Linked DNA regions of Novipirellula artificiosorum. The protein of the gene in region 1 interacts with the protein of each later gene in a pairwise test. Links are inferred from orthologs where the notes say so. Each region holds a gene or a part of one and is shown on either strand. Other genes may lie near its edges.

Evidence for each region.
Region 2: the proteins of Poly41_RS02395 (region 1) and def interact in binary tests that used the Escherichia coli proteins (3 or more experiments, as listed by UniProt). The link is inferred for Novipirellula artificiosorum from one-to-one orthologs.

What each region holds. Positions count from the first base shown.
Region 1 is NZ_SJPV01000001.1:702,076-705,257, reverse strand. Bases 276-3,131 are described here. They hold Poly41_RS02395 (aspartate-semialdehyde dehydrogenase), read left to right. Parts: upstream 276-1,129; coding sequence 1,130-2,134; downstream 2,135-3,131. Other genes in these bases: truA (tRNA pseudouridine(38-40) synthase TruA), read left to right, coding at 2,211-2,978; Poly41_RS02400 (formylglycine-generating enzyme family protein), read left to right, coding at 276-1,063. Outside these bases: more of Poly41_RS02400, read left to right, coding at 1-275.
Region 2 is NZ_SJPV01000012.1:182,792-185,982, forward strand. Bases 325-3,189 are described here. They hold def (peptide deformylase), read left to right. Parts: upstream 325-1,397; coding sequence 1,398-1,982; downstream 1,983-3,189. Other genes in these bases: mch (methenyltetrahydromethanopterin cyclohydrolase), read right to left, coding at 325-1,198; Poly41_RS26210 (methionyl-tRNA formyltransferase), read left to right, coding at 1,975-2,958; Poly41_RS26215 (7-carboxy-7-deazaguanine synthase QueE), read right to left, coding at 3,124-3,189. In the rest of the region: Poly41_RS26195 (ATP-grasp domain-containing protein), read right to left, coding at 1-254; more of mch, read right to left, coding at 251-324; more of Poly41_RS26215, read right to left, coding at 3,190-3,191. UniProt on the Escherichia coli protein: Removes the formyl group from the N-terminal Met of newly synthesized proteins. Requires at least a dipeptide for an efficient rate of reaction. N-terminal L-methionine is a prerequisite for activity but the enzyme has broad specificity at other positions.

The DNA.
Region 1 (3,182 bases):
TGTCGAAGTCGAAGGCGGGTTCATGGTCCCTTACAGCTTGGTCATTCCCGGTACCGACGTCACGATCGACATGGTGCCGGTCCCCGCTGGGACGTTCAAGCTGGGTAGCCCCGAAGACGAAGCGGATCGAAATGACGATGAAGGCCCGCAGATCGAGGTCAACGTGGATCCGATGTGGGTGGCCAAAACCGAAACCACTTGGGGGCAGTATCGCGAGTACATGAAGCTTTATTCGATCTTCAAGGAGTTCGAAGCCAGTGGAGTTCGGCCGGTGGATGATTCCAACAAAGTCGATGCAATCACGGCGCCGACCGAATTGTACGACCCGAGCTTCACCTACGAATATGGCGAGGACGACGATCAACCAGCGGTGACGATCACACAGTACTCTGCCCAGCAGTTCAGCAAATGGCTCAGCCGTGTCAGCGGCCAACAGTTGCGATTGCCGACAGAAGCCGAGTGGGAATACGCGGCACGCGGTGGAACCACAACGGCCTACAGTTGGGGCGACTCGGTCGACGAGATTGACGACTACGCGTGGTTTTTTGACAACGCCGACGACGGCCTTGGTGCGGTGGCAAGTAAGGAGCCAAACCCGTTTGGGCTGTACGACATGCATGGGAACGCTGCGGAGTGGACGATCAACCAGCACACCCCAGATGGGTATCAAGCCTTTGCCGATAAAGCGCCGCTTCGTGCGATTGACGTCGTCAATTGGCCGAGCACGTCGTCCGAGTGTGTGGTGCGTGGCGGCAGCTTCTTGATGGATGCTGAGCAATTGCGAAGTGCGGCGCGAATGGCCTCCGATGATGCTCCTTGGAAGGAAGACGACCCCAACTTCCCGCGCAGTCCGTGGTGGTTCACCAGTGAGGACGGTCGTGGTGTGGGCTTCCGCATCGTCCGCTCTTATCAACCGCTCGACACGGAGCTGATCAAAAAGTTTTGGGAACCCAATGCCGAAGAAGTGGTTGACGATGTAGAATCCCGCATCATGGGCGGTCGTGGCGGCTGGGGGCTGGTGGATCCAGAGCTCCCCGCAGCGATCAAAGAATTGAAGAAGTAGTTCGGGTGTTCTCCTGAACTCCATGCTTCACTTTTCATTTCAACACATTCTTTCGGAATAACTTCTGTGTACGAGACTCTCGCAGTCGTTGGTGCTACCGGTGCCGTTGGACGAATCGTTCTCGAGCAATTGCAGAAACGCAATCTGCCGTTCAAAAAGCTCAAACTCCTCGCCTCGGAGCGTTCGGTGGGCAAGGAGGTCCGCTACAACGGCGAGGTGATCCAAGTCGAGTTGCTTGCCCCGGGGGCGTTCAAGAATGTCGATTTGGTCATCGGCAGCACGCCCGATGAAATTGCAGCCGAATTTGTGCCCTATGCGGTCCAAGAAGGTGCGATCGTCGTGGACGAAAGTGGGTATTGGCGGATGGATCCTAAGGTTCCCTTGATCATCCCCGAAGTGAATCCCGAAGCGGCTGAAAAGCACGAAGGCATTTTGGCAAGTCCCAACTGTAGCACGACGCAAATGGTCGTCGCACTCGCTCCCCTGCATCGTGCTGCGAGAGTGAAACGCGTGGTCGTCAGTACGTACCAAGCAACCAGCGGTGCGGGTTTGCCAGGAAGCGAGGAATTGAACGACAGTGTCCGCAGTGCGCTTGTCGGGAAGACACATCCGCCAAAAACGTTCCAGCACCCGATTGGTTTTAACCTGATTCCTCAGATCGGATCGGAGAAGTACGAAGGCTACACCAGCGAAGAAATGAAGATGGTGTACGAAACTCAGAAAATCTTTGGTGACAATCAGATCCAGGTTTGCCCGACCTGTGTGCGAGTGCCGGTTGCCACGGGACATAGTGAGTCGATTTTAGTGGAAACGGAAAAACCGTTGTCCGTTGAAGAGGCAACAAATTTGTTTCAAGCATTTGACGGCATCACGGTCGTCGACGATTTGTCGAACAAACGGTACCCGATGCCACGCGATTGCGACGGCAAGGACGATGTGTTTGTGGGTCGGATTCGCAAAGACATCAGCAGCTCGAGCGGGATCGCTTTTTGGTGTGTTAGCGATAATCTGCGTAAAGGTGCTGCGACGAACGCGGTTCAAATCGCAGAGCTCTTAATGAAACGATCGTAGTGCGGCACGGCCGCAGGCGAAGCGAGCTCCCTTGGCAATTTTTTTGAAAACACCGCAACATTGAACCCCAACGATCGTGCGCACGTTCAAGATCACTGTCGCCTATGACGGAGTTGATTTCGCCGGTTGGCAAATTCAGCCACGGCGAACGACCATCCAAGGCATGCTCGAACGGGCATTGGTGAAGTTGACGGGTCAGCGCGTGGCGGTAACGGGCAGCGGTCGGACCGATTCAGGAGTTCATGCGCTCGCTCAGGTCGCCAGCTTCCGTACACCCAATTGGCGAGCGACCGCGGCGGACCTGGCGAATGCGATGAATGTCCATTTGCCACCGACCATCGTCGTGCTCGAGTGTGTCGATGCTCCCGATGATTTTCATGCGATCGCGGATGCTGTTGGTAAACGCTATCGCTATCAGTTACAGATCGGTGGTACGCGAAGTGTTTTCGATTATCGCTACTGCTGGCAGATTCATGGCGACATCCATCTCGATGCGATTGCGGCTGCCTGCGAATCCTTTGTCGGTCAACACGACTTCAGCAGTTTTCAAGGCTCACGAAGTCCTCGTAAGACGACGGTCCGGACGGTTCGTGCGTGTGATCTGCTGCGTGAGTCCACTTCCCTTCACCACGGAGAGCGGATTGTGATCGAAATCGAAGCCGATGGTTTTCTCTACAACATGGTTCGCAACATTGTTGGGACCCTGATCGAGGTCGGCAAAGGTAAGCACGATCCTTCATGGATTGCCGACGTGCTGGCCGCACGAGATCGTGACGCGGCCGGCCCTACCGCGCCGCCGCAAGGATTGTTTCTGCAGCGAGTCGATTATCGGCCGTTTGCTTAGCTGGACCGCGCCACTTCATGAGCGGCTAGCGCCTTGCCGCTCAGTCCAAGATTAACTGGGCAAATTTCGGTAAATCGCCCACCCGGACGTTCGTAGTGCACCTGCAGGCTGCTGCCGAACGACGCGGTCCTTGTGAAGATTTCAAGAAGCATTCATGAGCACTCTCACCGTTGGGTGGTGAAACGCCCCTTGCATCGTTTTCGC
Region 2 (3,191 bases), on another replicon or contig:
GTCACCTTCTCCAGCGACCCCGGCGGCATGGTCCGCGTCAAGACCGCATCGAAACGGTCGATCATCTCGGCCGATGAGCCATAGCCGTCACATCCAAGACCGACAACTTCTGGGGGCGTGGCAACACAAGCAAACAACGACTCGTAGTCGCTAAAGTGCAATTCGCAACCAAGCGTTTCGGCAGCCATCTTCAACTGGTTGGCGTGCCAACCATCGCCACATCCAAGCACCAAAATTCTGACTTGGTCACTCATGATTGAAACGACCGCAAAAGAATGCTGGTTTCAATGCTGCCGGCACGAAAGGTCCGCCCGCTGCGCAGATTATGGATCGCGATCACCGCCGGGCTAAATAAGAAAGGATCGACCTTGTAAAAGTCGTAATCGTAAGCTTTGAAAATCTCGGCGAAGGGGCGGCCGTGATCCGAGGAGTGGCTACTTGGGACTGCGTTCGCGACCGCATTAACAGCATCATCATCGTGATCGACCCACAACGTGACCGTTGCTCCGTAGAGGATCGCGTCGTTGGTGCGTCCAATCCCTGTCACCGTATCGCTTGGCCTTGCTGGCGGCGGAAGCGGTGCATGGCCGGTCGCTGAAACAACGCTCCGCACGTCAAATTCCAACGCATGTAGTTTATGTAGCGCCGTTTCAATCGATCGAGCGACGACTTGCACGCTGCCCGCGATCGAAGTGCTCGGCGCGATCGCGATTTGCACGTTAGCGGCCGGGACTCCACAATCCTTGGCGATCAATCCGACTGCGGACGTCGTCAACATCTTGTCGGACTCGAGCACCCCCACCACCTGATCGGCGGTCTCGATCAACTGCAAATCGACAAGCATCGGCTCGCGTCCACGGGCCGCACGCATCGGACCACTTCCCATTGCAAAAAAGTCATCGGTCGCCACAGGCCACCCGGCGTACTGACATGCCAAACCGGCGCCAATCGGATGGTCGGTTTGAACAAAGATCGCGTTGGGACTGGCGAACGTAGCGGAATCAGCCGGTACGATCACCACGTCCGCAAGGTCGCCCAGGCACAACCGCGCCAAACCGATTCCTGCGGCCAACGATCCAGCCGTATGGATCCCTGCGTCCAACACGGACGCTCCCGCAACCGTCGAAGCCATCATCCGCTGCCTCGCGGCGTTGCGGCAAAGGTGGTCAAAAAGTTTGCAGGCGAGTAAATTGAACATAGGCAAATGGTCGCCGAGGGAAGTCCGGTTGTCCAGCCGACCGAAATGCTTACCCCTGCCCAAAAACGCAAATATCGATCATCTTGAGGGGCCGGCGAAGTCACACGGCTTTGGACCACCGGCAAGATTCCGTAATCCCCAATCCCGACGTATTGGCGGTTTTCGACTACGTTTTTACGACTATCCCCATTATCCTCTCATGCCGTTAAGCATCGTTCATTATCCGCATCCCACACTGCGGTACCGCAGCAAACCCATTCGTCGCGTTGACCAAGCTCTGCGGGGAATCGCGGACGAGATGCTTGATTTGATGTACCAGTTCAACGGGGTTGGTTTGGCGGCCAATCAAGTGGACTTGCCGCTGCGTTTGTTCGTGGCCAATCCCGCTGGAAAACGTGACGAGGGGGAAGAGCTAATCCTCGTCAATCCCGAACTGCAAATGCCGCGTGGCAACGAATCCGACCAAGAGGGCTGTTTGAGTCTCCCCGGGTTGTACGGGCAGGTGAAACGCCCCAAAGCCATTCGTGTCAGTGCCTATGACTTAAAGGGGAACTCGATCGAACGCAGTGTCGATGGATTCTTGGCTCGAGTGCTGATGCATGAGAACGACCACCTCGACGGAGTGTTGTTCTTTGACCGGATGACCGACGAAGCGAGGCGGGAGCTGATCGACCCACTCGCAGAATTTGAAACCGATTTTCGCTCGCGACAATCAACCGGCGAAATTCCCACGGACGAAGACTTGATCGGCCGATTGGATGAATGGACCGAGCGATATGCCTAAGGATTTAAGCCAACCAGCGGAGTCGAAGCTGCGGATGATCATGATGGGCACCGGCCCGTTCGCGATCCCTTCGTTCGATGCACTTCGCCAAGCAGGTCACGCCATCGAGTTGGTGGTCACTCGGCCGCAGCCAGCGATGAAAAGCCGAAAAAAAACTCCCCCTTCGCCTGTTCGAGATTGGGCAGCCGAACATCAATTCGACTTGTTCGACCCCGCCAGCATCAATGACGATGCAGCGATCGAACACCTGCGCGCGGTATCGGCCGATTTGCTGGTCGTTTGCGACTATGGGCAAATTCTCAAGCCGTCAGCCTTGTCCACTGCATCGCTCGGTGGCATCAATTTGCATGGATCCTTGTTGCCCGCTTACCGAGGCGCCGCTCCGGTTCAACGCTCCATGCTCAGCGGTGATTCGGTGACTGGCGTTTCGGTCATTCATATGACACCCAAACTTGACGGTGGCCCGATCATTGCGACTCGCGAAACCATGATCGCAGACCACGAAACCGCAGGCGAATTGGAGGACCGATTGTCACGGATGGGGGTGGAAGCAACGAACGAAGCGGTCAATCAATTGATCCATTGGGATCGCGATAGCGAAATCGGAGTGGTTCAAGATCCCGCCTTTGCGACCCGTGCACCGCGATTGTCAAAAGCGGAGGGCGAAATCGATTGGAGCCAAACCGCGAGATTGATCGACTGTCACGTGCGTGGCATGCAACCCTGGCCGGTCGGTTACACCTTCGTTCGCGTCGAAGGAAAGGACGATCCGGTTCGCTTGGCGATTAAGCAAGTTCAAATGGTTGGCGAAGTCCCCTCGGACGTTCCCCCCGGGACGATCACCATCGATGGCGGATTGAAGATTGCTGCGCAAGATCGTTGGATCCAGATCGTGAAATTGCAACCTGCAGGAAAGCGAGAAATGGCGGCCGACGAATTTCTCCGAGGTCACCATCCAATCGCCATTGCGCATTGAGCCGTTGCTACGGCTTTCTCTTTACCCTCCCGCTCGCGGAGGCCGTGAATAGAGTTCCGCAAATTATAAATCGAACGTCCCACGTGGTCAAAGAGGGTGGCCATGGGCTGAGCGCAGCGATGCCCATGGATCACCGAATCATCCGGGCGAACGAATCCTCGCGAATCACGTGCCGCGACGATTGCCGTACCAGCGGATATGCATTCGATCGCAGTAATGGAAGCCTCGTGATT